Regions from separate parts of the Oceanobacillus timonensis genome, predicted to be linked through region 2. Evidence: riboswitches for the same ligand, from Rfam matches in the RefSeq annotation. Region 2 holds a riboswitch; the other holds the start of a gene.

Region 1 (7,430 bases), 1.0 Mb from region 2:
GAATACGGAATAAGCAATGAAGCAGCAAAGGAAAACCTTACCTTTTATGACACCTTAGAAGAAGCGGTAAAAGAAGCAGATCTGGTACAGGAAAATGTTCCGGAGCAGGAAGCATTGAAGAAAAAAGTGCTGGCTCAAGTGGATGCAGCAACAAAACCAACCGCAATTATTGCATCCAGTACCTCGGGATACATGCCTTCTGTACTGCAGGCGGATTGCGTGCATCATCCGGAACGGGTTGTTGTCGCGCATCCATTTAATCCAGTTTACTTAATCCCGCTTGTAGAAATTGCAGGTGGCAAACAGACGGAAAAAAGTTACATGGAAAAAGCAGAAAAAATGTATGAAGACATGCATATGAAGCCGCTTGTGATGAAAGGGGAAATTGACGGCCATATTGGTGACAGACTGATGGAAGCAATCTGGCGTGAAGGACTTCATATCGTGAATGATGGCGTAGCGACTACGGAAGAAGTAGATAAAGCCATTGTTTATGGACCTGGTCTTCGCTGGGCCTTGATGGGACCATTTTTGACACTTCATTTAGCTGGCGGCAAGGATGGTATGAGGCACATGCTGGAACAATTCGGACCTGCATTGAAACTTCCTTGGACACGCCTTGTCGCTCCCGAGTTGACGGAGGAATTAAGTGAAAAAGTCATTTCAGGAACCGCAGAACAAAGTGGGGATGTCCCAATTGAAGATCTGGAACATCGCCGTGACCGTTTCTTAATTAAATTAATGGCGCTGTTAGAGGAAGAAGGTTTCTGGCCAGCAGAAAGGTTGCTTCCTTATGACAGAAAGTAAGCAAATATGGAAAGGTCGTGTGCTCCCTGAATGGGTCGATTATAACGGCCACTTGAATGATGCGTCCTATGCTTTGATTTTCAGTTACAGCCTGGACGCTTTAATCGATGACATTGGTCTGGATGAAGATGGAAGAAAAGCATATGCTTACACCATTTTCACCCTGGAGGCACATATTAAATATGTCAAAGAAGCTCATGAAAACGAAGAACTGCATACCTGTGTCACCGTGCTGAATCGGGATGCAAAACGGATGCATCTCTGGTTTGAAATGAAGAATAAAGAAAATGACACAGTGGCAACCAGTGAACAGATGGTGATGGGCATGGATGTATCATCTGGACGCCCGGCGCCATTTCCGGAATTGGTTGAAGCAGAAGTGAAACAATTACCGCAATTAGCGGAAGCAGACTGGCCTGCGGGAGCGAATAAACCGATGGGGATTCGCAAGAAAAAAGAATAGTTATCGTATGTGATGTGCTCTCTTATTGGCAGGAGGGAATAATAAATATTTCCTGTATCCGGTAAGGGAGCACTTACTATATTAGAATAAAAAGCAAAGCATATAGATTCTAATCCAATCTCGCTGGAGAAACATGAAAAACAGAAAATAGAAGCATACGTATAAAAAATATGTTATACTGCCATTTGAATGAAAAATGAATAAAGTCTACTTCATACGTAGGAGAGGTTCTAGGTACACCCTCTATAAAAAACTAAGGATAGCCATACTAATGAAACCTTAGATATGGTTTTTTATATTTCTGGGTGTATAGAATTCTCTTTTTCAAATTGGAAAGGGGATTTTTTTATGGAAAAAAATAATAAGCGGGCAGTCGTTGTTTTTAGCGGCGGCCAGGATAGCACCACTTGTTTGTTTTGGGCATTGGAAAAATTTGAACATGTAGAGTTAGTTACCTTTGACTACAGTCAGCGCCACAGTTTAGAGATTGAGGTGGCAAAGGAAATTGCTGCAGATCAAGGATTGAAGCACCATATTTTAGATATGTCTTTACTGAATCAATTAGCTCCCAATGCGTTAACAAGAGATGATATCGAAGTAGAGAACGCAGAAGATGGTGGTATTCCCAATACATTTGTACCGGGCAGAAATTTGCTATTTTTATCTTTTGCAACCATCCTAGCGAATCAAATCGACGCGAAACACATCGTCACCGGTGTATGTGAAACCGATTTTAGCGGATATCCGGATTGCCGCGATATCTTTACCAAATCATTAAATGTCACCTTGAATCTTTCTATGGATGAAGACTTTGTCATCCATACACCGTTAATGTGGCTGGATAAAGCAGAAACATGGGAGATGGCGGACGATCTGCAAGCCTTTGATTATGTCAGAGAGCGGACATTAACCTGCTATAATGGCGTGAGAGGTGCAGGATGCGGCGAATGTCCGGCATGTCAATTGCGCCAGCGTGGCTTAGATCAATATCTGGCAAGAAGACAGGAAGTGCATCCGTAATGTATGGATTTCGTATTGTTGAAGCGTTGCAAAAACTGGACGAGGATATTCATAGGGAACAGCTGGCTTATCATCAGAAACGGGTGATGGTAAGTAAGGAATTTACGTTTGATGCTGCACACCATCTTCATTGTTATGAGGGGAAATGTAAGAATCTTCATGGCCACACGTATCGAGTCGTATTCGGTATCAGCGGTTTTGTGGATAATATAGGGATGGTGATTGATTTTGGGGATATCAAAGAGATTTGGAAAGACAAGTTGGAAATATTCCTGGATCACCGTTATGTCAATGAAACTTTACCGAAAATGAATACAACAGCAGAAAATATGGTTGTCTGGATGTTCGAACAAATGGAAGCAGCTGTCCAAGAACTTCCCAACCAATGCCAGGTGGAATTTGTGCGGTTATTTGAAACACCGACAAGCTATGCAGAAGCAAGACGGGAGTGGATGTACCATGCGTAAAATACCTGTTTTAGAAATATTCGGTCCCACGATTCAAGGAGAAGGCATGGTGGTAGGAAGAAAAACGATGTTCGTTCGGACCGCCGGATGTGATTACCGGTGCGCCTGGTGCGATTCTGCCTTCACTTGGGATGGGAGTGCGAAAGAAGATGTCGTTCCAATGACGAGTACGGAAATTTGGCAGCGGCTGCAAGAAATAGGAGGGAATCACTTTGACCATGTGACGATTTCAGGCGGGAATCCAGCTTTGTTATCCGCTATGGACGATTTGATTGATGTGCTTCAGGAGCATCATATTGAGGTGGCTCTGGAAACCCAAGGAAGCCGTTATCAGGATTGGTTTGTTAAAATTGATGATCTGACCATATCTCCCAAGCCCCCAAGTTCTAAGATGAAAACAAACTGGGAGAAGTTAGATGATATTATTCATCAATTGGAAGTTAATGAGCGATTGGTACATACCAGCTTAAAGATAGTGATTTTTGATCAAGAAGATCTTCGCTATGCTGAAAAAGTACATCAGCGTTATCCGAAGCTTGCTTTTTTCCTGCAGGTAGGGAATGATGATTTAGAGGAAATAGAGCCACAGCAATTATCCAGGCATTTATTGAATAAGTATGAATGGTTGATTGATCAAGTCGTGGCATCCACTGTGCTGAATCGGGTTCGCGTTCTGCCGCAAGTACATGCATTAGTTTGGGGAAATAAGCGAGGGGTATAATAAGAGAGAAAAAGCTATTATCCTATTAAAAAGACTGTAAGAATTATCGTCTTTTTGATAGGGTAATAGTTTATTTCATTTTCTGGCATTTCTCTGAATGGATAGAAATCTAAATCAACAAAATAATTCCGCCAATCAGCGGCACTGCAACCATCGCAATTTTTAAGATTATCGGGTTTAACCTGGTGGTAAATTTAGCACCAATATAAGAACCGATAATCGTTCCGATAACGACTTCGATAAATAATGTTAAATCGAGAAAACCGACGGAATAATAACCGATACCGCCAACCAGTGCAATCGGTATAATAACAAGCATCGTCGTACCCGCGGAAAGCTGAAGCGATAAACCGAAGAAAACAAGGAATCCGATTTGGATAAACGGCGTCGAGCCAATTCCGAAAGCCCCTGATAGTAAGCCAGTCACGATACCGATTCCTGCAGCTGTCATCCAAAACCTGCTTCTTGAGGAACGGTTTTTCTCTGCGAAATCTTGTGTAGCAAACCTGCCAAATCCTGCTGTTACACGAATCCACAATAGTATGGCGGATAGAATAAGCATCCCTGCCGTAAAGAATTTTAATTCACTTTCCGGGATAAAACTGGCCAGCCTGGAACCTAAAAAAGCGCCAACTGCACCAAACAGCCCAGTTGCCAGCCCAATTTTTACCATCGTATTTCTTTCCCGCAAGTGACTGATGGTGCCGGATAATGAGGTGAAAACCATCGCTGCCAGAGATGTTCCAAGCGCTGTGTGTATTGGAACATCAAAAACTTCACTCAACATGGCAATAATAAAACCGGAACCGCCTGCCCCGACAAAACCAAGTAACAAGCCAATCACGAGCATCGTTAATAAAACAATCAAACTAAAAATCCCTTTCTCTTCTAAATTACATAAGCCATTATAGCATAGTGATGGTGCATTTTTGGATTGAGAATACTTGAGATGTTTTGTGTGATATTTTTTTAGGTAATAGGTCAATAAACGATTAAATGTCAGAAACCATTATTGCTGTGAAAAAGGACGCTAGTTTTAAATATAGTCTGTCTTGAAAATAAATAAAAAGTGCTGACAAAAAGGTGCTTTTTTCTGATTTTAATGGATAGAGAAGAGAGCAGAGAGATAACGTCACGATTTTTGTTAACTGGTAAACAATAATTGACGAATAGATAACAGAGATGTATAATCATAATTGTTAACTGGTTAACCAAAAACAGAAAGGTTAGGTGACATATATGGATAAGAAAAAAGAAGCAATTGAAGCATTACAGCAGTTGATTAAGGAGAGGGAAGCAGCGGATAGAAATCGTAAAGCAATAAAATTCAATGAAGAAGCTGTTGTTTCTGATTGGACACTAACACAGCTGCATGTTGTTGCTGTTATAAAAGAAAAAGGACAAGCAAATAACACGACCTTGGCAGAGCAATTAAATATATCTAAACCAGCTGTTACAAAAGCGGTAAAGAAATTATTAGAAAATCGGATGCTTGAAAAAATACAACAGGATGGAAACAAAAAAGAAGTGTATTATATGTTAACGGATTCCGGTGATATGCTTGCTGCCATTCATGAGGAACTACATGAAAAAGCAGAATCACGTTATTTAGATATTTTCAATCATTTTGATGACAATGAATTAGAAACACTGATTACGTTTTTCAAATTGGTATCTAAAAATATCAAGTCTCTTTAGGGACTGCATTAGGCCTGTTTAATTTTATCCGTTATTCCGGTATGGCAGTAGGCGGCATGTTTACTGGAATAATGCATGTTTTGTCCAGTACATTTACCTTTATTTTCTTAGAAGTTTTCCTTTTGGGAATTTCTTTTTGGCAATATGCTGTTGTAAAGAAAAATAAGGAGTAAAAGGGGATGAAAAGCGATATAAAAGAGTGACTTCACGTTCTTTTATATCGCTTTTAAGCTAATTATAACAATCCAACCCACTGCCAATACGTGGCACTAAACAGGATAATAAGCAAGTATCCAATCACCGTAAGCGGGACACCAGATTTGATAAATTGTTTTAAAGTAAATGTTCCTGTTCCATATGCCAGCATATTTTGTGGAGCGCTGACCGGCAATAAGAAACCGAAACTGATTACAAATTGCATAATCAAGACAAGCCCTGGGCCATTAAATGCTGTTGGTTCCATGGATCCGACTAAAGCAATGACAATCGGAATAAAAGCAGAGGCCAAACTGGTAGCGCTTGCAAAGCCTAAGTGAATCAAAATATTAAATAGAGCAAGTACTGCAATCATTGCGACCAGTGGCAGGGTAGATACACCGAGTATTTCAAATGAATTGGAAGAAAGCCAGGTAGCTCCTTCGGTCGCTAACAGGACAATCCCTAATGAAATTCCCGTTGCAAATACAATCAATGTGCCCCAAGGTACTTTGGTCTGTACTTCTTTCCAGGAAAAGATACCAATAACTGGTGTCAGCATGACAGCAACAGCAACAATGGTAACCGTAGTAGAATCTAAAGGATGTAGAATACCTTCTGTTGACCAGAATAATAAGAGCAACCCGGCAATAATGACCAAGCGCCACTCTTTTCCACTCATTTTACCCAGCTCTTTTAGTTGCTTTTCAATACTTATTCCTTCCTGCATTTCTGACATATTTGGCTTAATCAGATTAACCATAACAATATAAAGCACAATGGACATAATAAACGCCCACGGGGCAGCGTAGAGAAACCATTCTCCCCATGTCACATCAATACCGAATGCCGATTCCATAAATCCTAAGGCAACCATATTTTGCGCGGCTGCAGTTTTTATTCCAATATTCCAAATGGAGATAGACTGAACTGCAGTAATCATTAATAATGCGGCCAGTTTACTTTGTTTTGCCAATCCAAATGCTGCGACAATTCCTAATAAGATAGGCACAAGTGTACCCGCACGTGCCGTAGCGCTTGGCACAAACAAGGCAAGTACAAAGCTGACAATAATTGTTCCCAAAACAAGTGCTCCCGGTTTAGTTCCAACTTTTGACATAATATACAATGCTATTCTTTTATGAAGTCCAGTGATTTCCATGGCTGTAGCTAAAACAAGTGCTCCTCCAACAAGCAATACAGCGGAAGAACTAAATCCTTCTACTGCCATACCCAACCCCTGACTTGTTCCATAAATGGTCCCCGGATCTTCAATAGTAGGGGAGATTCCGATAAGAACAGCTAATAAACTAACGATCATCACTGCACTTACAGGATAAGAAACCGCTTCCGTAACCCATAACACAACAGCGAAGGCTAAGACAGCAAGCGCTCTCTGGCCTACGATAGGTAATGAATCAGGGTTAGGTAATATTAAAATGATAACAAGAACTAAAAAAGCTGCAATGAGTGCAATAGCATCTTTCTTTTTCATGAAAACCCCTCCCTTTATCTACCTTTATTATAATACAAAATAAATAGTTTGTGATGATATTCACATGTTACAAAAAATCGAAATTGTTATAAACTTCATAAAATGTTCAACAAGAACATATTTCTATACTTTGTATGAGAGGAACAGGGACTGTTTCTGCATTATTGCTGTATTTTGAAGGAAACGTTTGATACAATTGAATCAATTATCAGAATTTTATTTCTCCAGTAGCTAATCATTTAACATAAATTAAGTTTTATATGGAAAAAGAACGTAGTAAAAAGAAGTGAGGGAGGTTCTGACATGGAAATTATCAAGGCAATTGCGCCTCTTATCATAGTGGGAGGAATTGCAGTTTTTGTCGTTAACAGGGCAAAATATAAATTTAATCAAAGCAGCCCAGAAAAGAAAAAATCTAAAGAAAAGCAGGATGTATCGATTAGCTTTATCCCGATAGGAATGTTTTTTGGTTGTGCTGCTGGTGTCATATTAGGCACATTTTCTTCAATATTCTTACCAACCACAATTAGTTTAGGAGCAGGAATCGGCTATTTATTGGGGTAT
Region 2 (7,430 bases):
TTTCAATCTATTTCTATCATATTAACTGCAAAATCATTTATCCACCTTTATTTATCGCAGTTTGACTGGCTATAAGATTCCTACTTCAAGAAATGAAGGAAAATTATGATTTCTAAGTGAGAGATAGATCAGCCAGTAACTGTCGATTCATTCCGGCTTACAGGATGCAGGCCATCAAGGCGCCTGGGACAGGACGTCGCAATGTTTGCACTAGCACACCTTGTGCGTCGAAAACCCCACTGATTGAAGTTTCCCTTTATATCACAGAGGGACTTTGATATGTATTACAAAAGAAGAACCAGCCAGATATCGTACCTGACTGGTTTTCCTCCTTATTAATTAATGTTAACTTTTAGCTTTTCCTGTTTAAGAAGCCTCTGCTAACTCTGTTTGATGTTTTGTTTCATATTTACGCGCCCAGCGGACAAGCAGATACGCAAATGGTGTATCCACCGCTGCCACCGTAAACTTCCATATATATTGCGATACAATCATTCCCAATAACACGGAGGTCGGGACAACTCCCCAAAAAGCGATAATGATAAACAAAATGGTATCAAAGAGCTGACTGGTCATCGTTGATAAATTATTACGCAACCATAACTTTTTTCTTCCATGACGTTGTTTTAAAGTATGAAAAATCGAGACATCCAGATGCTGGCTCACAAAATAGGAAACCAAGCTTGCCAGAATAATCCGGAAGCTCCCGTTGAAAATTTCTTCAAAAGCAGCCTGTGACTGAAAATCCGCAGCTGGTGGAAGCTGAATGGAAATATAGATAAATATCATCGCAAGCACCTGTGTGAGAAATCCGGCCTGAACCGTTCTTCTGGCCGCTTTCTTTCCATAAACCTCCCCAATCACATCCGTCATCAGATAAGTAATCACATAAACAATCGCTGCTGCCGGCAATACAATACTTCCCATTTGAAATAGTTTGACCGACAAAATATTCGACAATAATAACAAGCCGACAAAAATAGCATTAAAATAAATATACATTACCCTGTTCCCTTCTCTCCAAAGGTTCAAGGATCTAACGTTTCCCTCTATCGATTATCTACCTTCTCCGGATACATATCGTGTTGCATCAACCGGTTTTCCGCCATTGTTTCAAATTTCGTACCCGATTTTCCATAGTTACAATATGGGTCAATGGAAATGCCCCCGCGCGGTGTAAACTTTCCTCTTACTTCAATATAACGCGGATCCATCAAATCGATTAAATCATTCATAATAATATTGACACAATCCTCATGGAAATCACCATGGTTTCGGAAACTGAATAAATATAATTTTAACGATTTACTTTCTACCATTTTGATATTCGGAATATAGCTGATATAAATGGTTCCAAAATCAGGCTGATTGGTTTTGGGACAAAGTGTTGTAAATTCCGGACAATTTAATTTAACAAAATAATCCCGGCCAGGATGCTGATTATCAAATGTCTCTAACACTTCCGGGGTGTAATTAAATGCATAGGAAGTCTCCTGATTTCCCAATAATTCCATTTCCTGCAGTTCTTTCTCACTTCTTCCTGCCATGTTGCTCCACCTCCTTTGATGTACATCTGTATTTTTCTTTTCATGCTTTTAAACACAAAAAAGCCATGCCCCTAAGGAACATGACTGGATAATCACAAATTGTCCTTAGTTTTTTAGAGAGGGTTTACGCTAAGAACCTCTACCTGTTAATTGAAACTAACATTACCAATTATAAGAAGGAACCTTTGGGATGTCAATCTTACTTTATATGACAACTGCCCGTGAAACCTCCCTAATCATTGCATAGTATAAGACATATTCCAGGTATCAGCTTCGAAACCCGGAATATATCTATTACCTGTTTTCTTCCCCGTCTTCACCAATAATCCGCACTTCACGCTCTAACTGCACAGCAAACTTTTCTTTGACCGCTGCCTGGACAAATTCAATTAATGAAATATATTCCGATGCTGTTGCATTATTTTTATTAACAATAAAACCGGCATGTTTCGTGGAAACTTCTGCTCCTCCAATTTGCTTCCCTTGAAGATCACTGTCTTGAATCAGTTTTCCGGCAAAAAAACCAGGAGGACGTTTGAACACGCTGCCGCAAGACGGGTATTCAAGCGGTTGTTTGGATTCTCTTTTGTATGTAAGATCATCCATCGCTTCTTTAATTTCTTCCTTGTTACCGGGTTTGAGAGCGAATGTTGCTTCCAGGACAATATATCCATTGTCCGGAATATTACTTGTGCGGTAGCTCAAGCCTAATTGGCCAGCAGGTAATGTAAGCAGGTCACCATCTTTTGTTGCAACCACGGCACTTTCCAAAGCATCTTTAATTTCTCCGCCATACGCCCCTGCGTTCATATACAATGCTCCGCCAACTGAACCTGGAATTCCACAAGCAAATTCCAGTCCGGCAAGTTCTTCTTTTAAAGCGTAACGAGAGGCATCAATAATTCTTGCCCCACTCTGGGAGATGACGTTCTCTCCTTCTCTCCAAATCGACGACAATTGCTGCAAGTTCATCACAATCCCGCGGATGCCTCCATCTTTCACAATCAAATTAGAACCATTTCCCAGCATTGTAAATGGTACATTTTCCTGGTTGGCAAAACGGATAATCGCCTGTACCTCTTCATACGTTGATGGAGTAATATAAAAATCCGCCGTCCCGCCTAATCTGGTATACGTATGTTTCCTAATCGGCTCATTCATCAGGACATTATTTTTATCTGTATGTTGACTTAATTGTTCATAGAGATGATGGTATTTATTCATGCTATCAATCCTTTTATCTGTCAAAAACGATGTAGCTATTTTGACTTTGTTATTCTTACTTGTTCTTTCGACTGTATGAAAACAGCCGCTGCGGCCGTCCATTTTCATATAACGGAAGTCCTTTTAATAAAGTGAAACTTATATTGATAAAACAATCCTATACTATTGTAGTTGAATCTGATTAATCTTGCCACAAAAAGCTATGAATCAATTTATCAATTTGCAAACTTTCATGTAACGCACTGTGTGTGAGATGCGGATCATCAATAATGGTCTCTTTAAAATTTTTCTCGGGTATCATATACCTCAATGTTTTCACACTTTCCGGCACAGCAACAGAATCTCCGGTACTAGCTATACTGTACACATTTACATCTGCCGGAAACATATTTTCCCGCAACATATTTAATGCATGCGAATCCGGCTTCAAGTCCTCCGCCGCCGCATCTTGATGAATTTCAAAATATCCTTGGTTATAAATACCATCAAACGGACTGCCGATTGCAACCAGTTTATTGACTGTCGGATATTCATTTCGTGTATATTCCATTGTATATTTCACTGCTAAGATACCGCCCATTGAATGTCCGATTAAGTTCACTTCTTCCACTCGATAATTATTCTTTAGATGAAGCAGCACTTTGGCGACCCATTCCGTACTATCTTCAAAGCTGGCACGATTATCTTCTAAAACAATCTGCACAAATGTCGGCGCATATCTTCCATTATTTAAGTTATAATCGACGATATCTCCATTTTCTTTCACATAATAGATAAAACCTTTATTTCCCCATTGGTACATATTTTCAAAACGGTCAAGCATATGGGAAAACGATCTTTCCGTCCCTTTATAACCATGTATAAAAACAGTCGGTGCTCCTGTATATTCTCCAGCTTGCGTCTTATCCTTTTGATAAAAGTAAACACTCAAAGCAGCACCGCTGACAACGAGTACACTTAAAATAATAATAACAATCTGCTTTTTCATCTATTTATTTCCCTCTATTTCTTTTGTAAATCTGTGTTTGTATCATAACCAAAAGCACGTAGCTATTATAACATCGTTCCTTTTTCGGAACACCATTTCTTAACCTTTATATATATTTTTTTTTACGATATAGGTATGTTATTTACTCAGAAACAATAAATAAAGGAATATAACAAATACAAAAGAGTTTGAGAATCATGTGTATTTTGTAAAACGAAAAGTGCCAATACAGATTTCTTCATATTATATGTCTTGTTTTATAAACCCTCATCTAATGAAAAAAAGCAAATAGAAACTGCATGTTAAAACAGCTTCCATTTGCTTTAAATCTTAGTGTGCAATTAATTCATGTACAATCTCATCTTCACCTAAATCAGATGGATAGTAAGTCGGCCAATTGTCCATTTCTTCTAATACCTCTTCATTGTCATCACCCATGAACAAGTGGAAATGCCATGATTCACCAGGAGCAATTCCATGGTCACTAAATTGAATATATGCCGGCAGGTTTTCGTCATCTTCTCCCTCTAGTTCGAAAATATAACGAACGCCGCGGTTTCCAGCTTCATATTCAAGAATTTCATAGCTGTCATAAGCATACGTTCCTGTGTGCTCTTCGCCATTTTCGTAAAAAGTGATTTCATCTCCATCAATAACGATACGCTCTACATCTGTTTCGTAGCCAGTAGTATAATAATCTTTATATTCATCCGCTGTCATATCGTCACTTTCTTCTGCTTTATGCTCAAATACTTCATCTAAAGCACCATCTTCTAAATATGGATAGACGGATTGCCAGTCTCCTTCCCAATCACTGAGCGAGCGGGCGGTCTTCTACTTGCTCGTCCTCAAAATACCCTTCAGCGATCTGCTGGCTTTCCTCATCATCTCCATGATGATGGTGATGTCCATGCTCATGGTCATCAATCGTAATTTCAGTAACAGGAGATTTAGCAACCGGCTCGTGCTCATCATCATAAAGAACAGCAAGGACTTCCTGTCCATCTACTTCCGCGTCTCCCATATAAGAGTCTTCATATTGATCTTCTGCTACTGTCCATTCCTCGTCAGAAGAATCACGTATGTACCAATGCCAATGATCCAACCCTTCTTCTTCCGTTACTGCTTCTAATTTAAAAACATCGCCTGTATGGTAATGGTCGGATAACCCTTCGATTTCTATATTTTCTGGTACATCATCAAAAGAAACTTCTTCATCGCCATGATCATGATGATGCTCCTCTTCTTCACTCACTTCTTCTTGATTATCTGTTCCTTCCTCCTGACTGTCTGCTTCTCCATCCCCGGATTGACAGCCGGCTATAAATAGAAAACTGATAAAGCCTAAAATTATTCCTAATTGCCAAAATTTCTTCATATAGATGCTCCCTTCTTAATACGTAATGATTACTTTTCGTAACGATTACGATTTAAATTATACATAGGAGCCCATTATTGGTCAAGAGGTTTTTTCGCTTTTTAAACATTTATACTCCACTTTCGCACCTAAGAAGAAGCATATACCCCTTGCTGTTCAGGATGAATATAATCTCTATTATCATGCTTGCTTTTCGTTCAATCATCTTTCTATTTGTTGAACAGGAAAGGCTGTATAGACTGCGCTCCAGCCAACCACTCCGCTTTCCGACGTAGCGATTGCCTTATACCTTACCTTCTGGTCTTTGTCAATAGCTGTATGGAAGTAGTAATGATCAACAATTACAAAATAACAGACTACCTGTCACTTTTAGACAAAAAAGAAATCTAAAGCCAAGGATTGCCTATCCCAAAGCTTTAGATTTCTTTTTTGCTCCCTTATTTGACAATCAGTACTTTACATGGTGCCTGATGAACAACTTGACTGCTGACACTTCCCAGAATAAATCTGCCTACGCCTCCAAGACCTCTGCTTCCCAAAACAATCAAATCGATATCCTTTTCTTTGGCATAATCAATTAATTGTGCGCCTGGGTTACGGAAGGTATAATCCATCAGAATCTCTGCCTTACTGTCAATTCCTTCTTGTTTCATTTCTTCGCGAACTTTTTCAATAGGCGGACGCGCCTCATCCGCTAAATCATTCATAAAACTTCGAGCCAAAGCAGCATTCATCGTTGGACCGCCATTGGAAATAACAGTTGCCACATGTATGACTGCATCCTCCGCTAATTTTGTCTGATTTTTTGCTTCTTCTACTGCTTTTTTACTAAGGTCGGATCCGTCATAAGCTACTAAAATATTAAAACTCATTCCTATTCCTCCCGATTTTGTATTGTATTCCTACTTTTATCGTAACACATTTATCTTAAAACGTTTACATATTCACAAATATGTTAGAAAAACGTCAATTTATGTATGCCAGGCTTTCCAATTTTCCCATCCTGTGCGTGAAATTGGAAAGCCTTCGACAAAATAAGCCTTTACTTTAACGGGTAATAATGCACTTCTTCTCCGTGCATACTGCATATATAAGAAAATCCGCAATCTGTTAATATCTCTTTAGCGTCCTTAAAGTAAGCAGCAATTTCTTCCGGACGATGTGCATCAGAACCCAGCGTGATGATTTCGCCACCAAGATTACGATATAAACGTAATATATTTTTACTTGGCAACGGTGCTTCCATTCCATATTTATAGCCTGAGGTATTTAATTCTATCCCTTTTCCTTCTGAAATAACCAGCTTTAAAATGTCTTCCAGAATATCCACCGGCACATGCTCCCACCCGCCAGATACATATCTGCTGACTAAATCAAGATGGCCTAAAATATGATAATCTTTAAATTTCTTTATACACTCATAATACTCTTCAAAATAAATACGATACGCTTCATCCACAGTTCTGTCCTCAAAAAATTCGCCGGAGTGCAAATCATTTCTATCTGTCGAATGCATCGAACAAATGACAAATTCCGGATTTAATTGTTTGATAAAATCAGAGGTTTGTCCAAGAACATGCGGCTGCACGCCTACTTCAATCCCTTTTCGTATTTGAATGTCATTTTGATATTTCTCACGTAATCCTTCTAATTTTTTTTGGTAAGCTTTCGGATCAAAGCTGAAATCCCATTCCTCATCCGGGTAGTCCACATCTAAGTGCTCTGTAAATGCAATCTCTTTGAGTCCTTTTCTAATCGCTTCCCGAATCATGTCCTCCATCTCTGCATCACAATCTGCCGAGAAGTTCGAGTGCATATGGAAATCGTACATAAAAGTTATGCCCCTTTCATTGACTTTTTTTCTGAACATTACTATAATACTAAATAACTTTAATTAGATAAAGCATTAAATTAGTAAAGTGATTCATTAGAAGGAGAATTCTATGAGAAATAAACAAATACTTCATGATATGTTTTACCCGAAACAATTTGCTAAAAAACGTCATGTCATCCATAAATTAACCAATCGATTCACGACATTCGGCTATCAACAGGTAGAGACACCTGTTTTTGAAGACTATGATTTATATAATGATGTGCAAGGAACCGTCGATACAGATGATATGTTAAAGCTGATTGATTCATCTGGCAAAGTACTTGTTCTGCGACCTGATGCAACGATTCCGATTTCCCGGTACTATACAAACTTGGAGAAGGAGAGCCTATCCGGCAGACTCTCTTATGTATTGGATATTTTCCGTTCCACAACAGAGGAACGTTCCCGCACACAGGC

The links. A riboswitch is a leader RNA that binds a small molecule or an ion and turns the genes downstream of it on or off. The one in region 2 is predicted to bind preQ1.
Region 1: it holds a riboswitch for preQ1, as region 2 does, so the genes downstream of both, queC (7-cyano-7-deazaguanine synthase QueC) here and queF (preQ(1) synthase) in region 2, are expected to answer to the same signal.

Annotation. Positions count from the first base shown of each region.
Region 1 covers NZ_LT800497.1:2,527,539-2,534,968, reverse strand. Annotated here, with positions in the region: gene B7E05_RS12360 (3-hydroxyacyl-CoA dehydrogenase NAD-binding domain-containing protein) at 1-807, shown strand, start outside; gene B7E05_RS12355 (thioesterase family protein) at 794-1,270, shown strand; PreQ1 riboswitch class I at 1,489-1,533, shown strand; gene queC (7-cyano-7-deazaguanine synthase QueC) at 1,619-2,290, shown strand; gene queD (6-carboxytetrahydropterin synthase QueD) at 2,290-2,757, shown strand; gene queE (7-carboxy-7-deazaguanine synthase QueE) at 2,750-3,478, shown strand; gene B7E05_RS12335 (sulfite exporter TauE/SafE family protein) at 3,588-4,346, opposite strand; gene B7E05_RS12330 (MarR family transcriptional regulator) at 4,718-5,176, shown strand; gene B7E05_RS12325 (DASS family sodium-coupled anion symporter) at 5,412-6,866, opposite strand; gene B7E05_RS12320 (hypothetical protein) at 7,170-7,430, shown strand, end outside.
Region 2 covers NZ_LT800497.1:3,562,948-3,570,377, forward strand. Annotated here, with positions in the region: gene B7E05_RS17480 (queuosine precursor transporter) at 367-1,002, opposite strand; gene queF (preQ(1) synthase) at 1,050-1,547, opposite strand; PreQ1 riboswitch class I at 1,647-1,693, opposite strand; gene murB (UDP-N-acetylmuramate dehydrogenase) at 1,842-2,771, opposite strand; gene B7E05_RS17495 (alpha/beta fold hydrolase) at 2,953-3,759, opposite strand; partial or broken gene B7E05_RS22470 (ZinT/AdcA family metal-binding protein) at 4,090-4,527, opposite strand; gene B7E05_RS22475 (metal-binding protein ZinT) at 4,571-5,137, opposite strand; gene B7E05_RS17505 (universal stress protein) at 5,575-6,009, opposite strand; gene B7E05_RS17510 (histidinol-phosphatase HisJ family protein) at 6,180-6,968, opposite strand; gene hisZ (ATP phosphoribosyltransferase regulatory subunit) at 7,081-7,430, shown strand, end outside.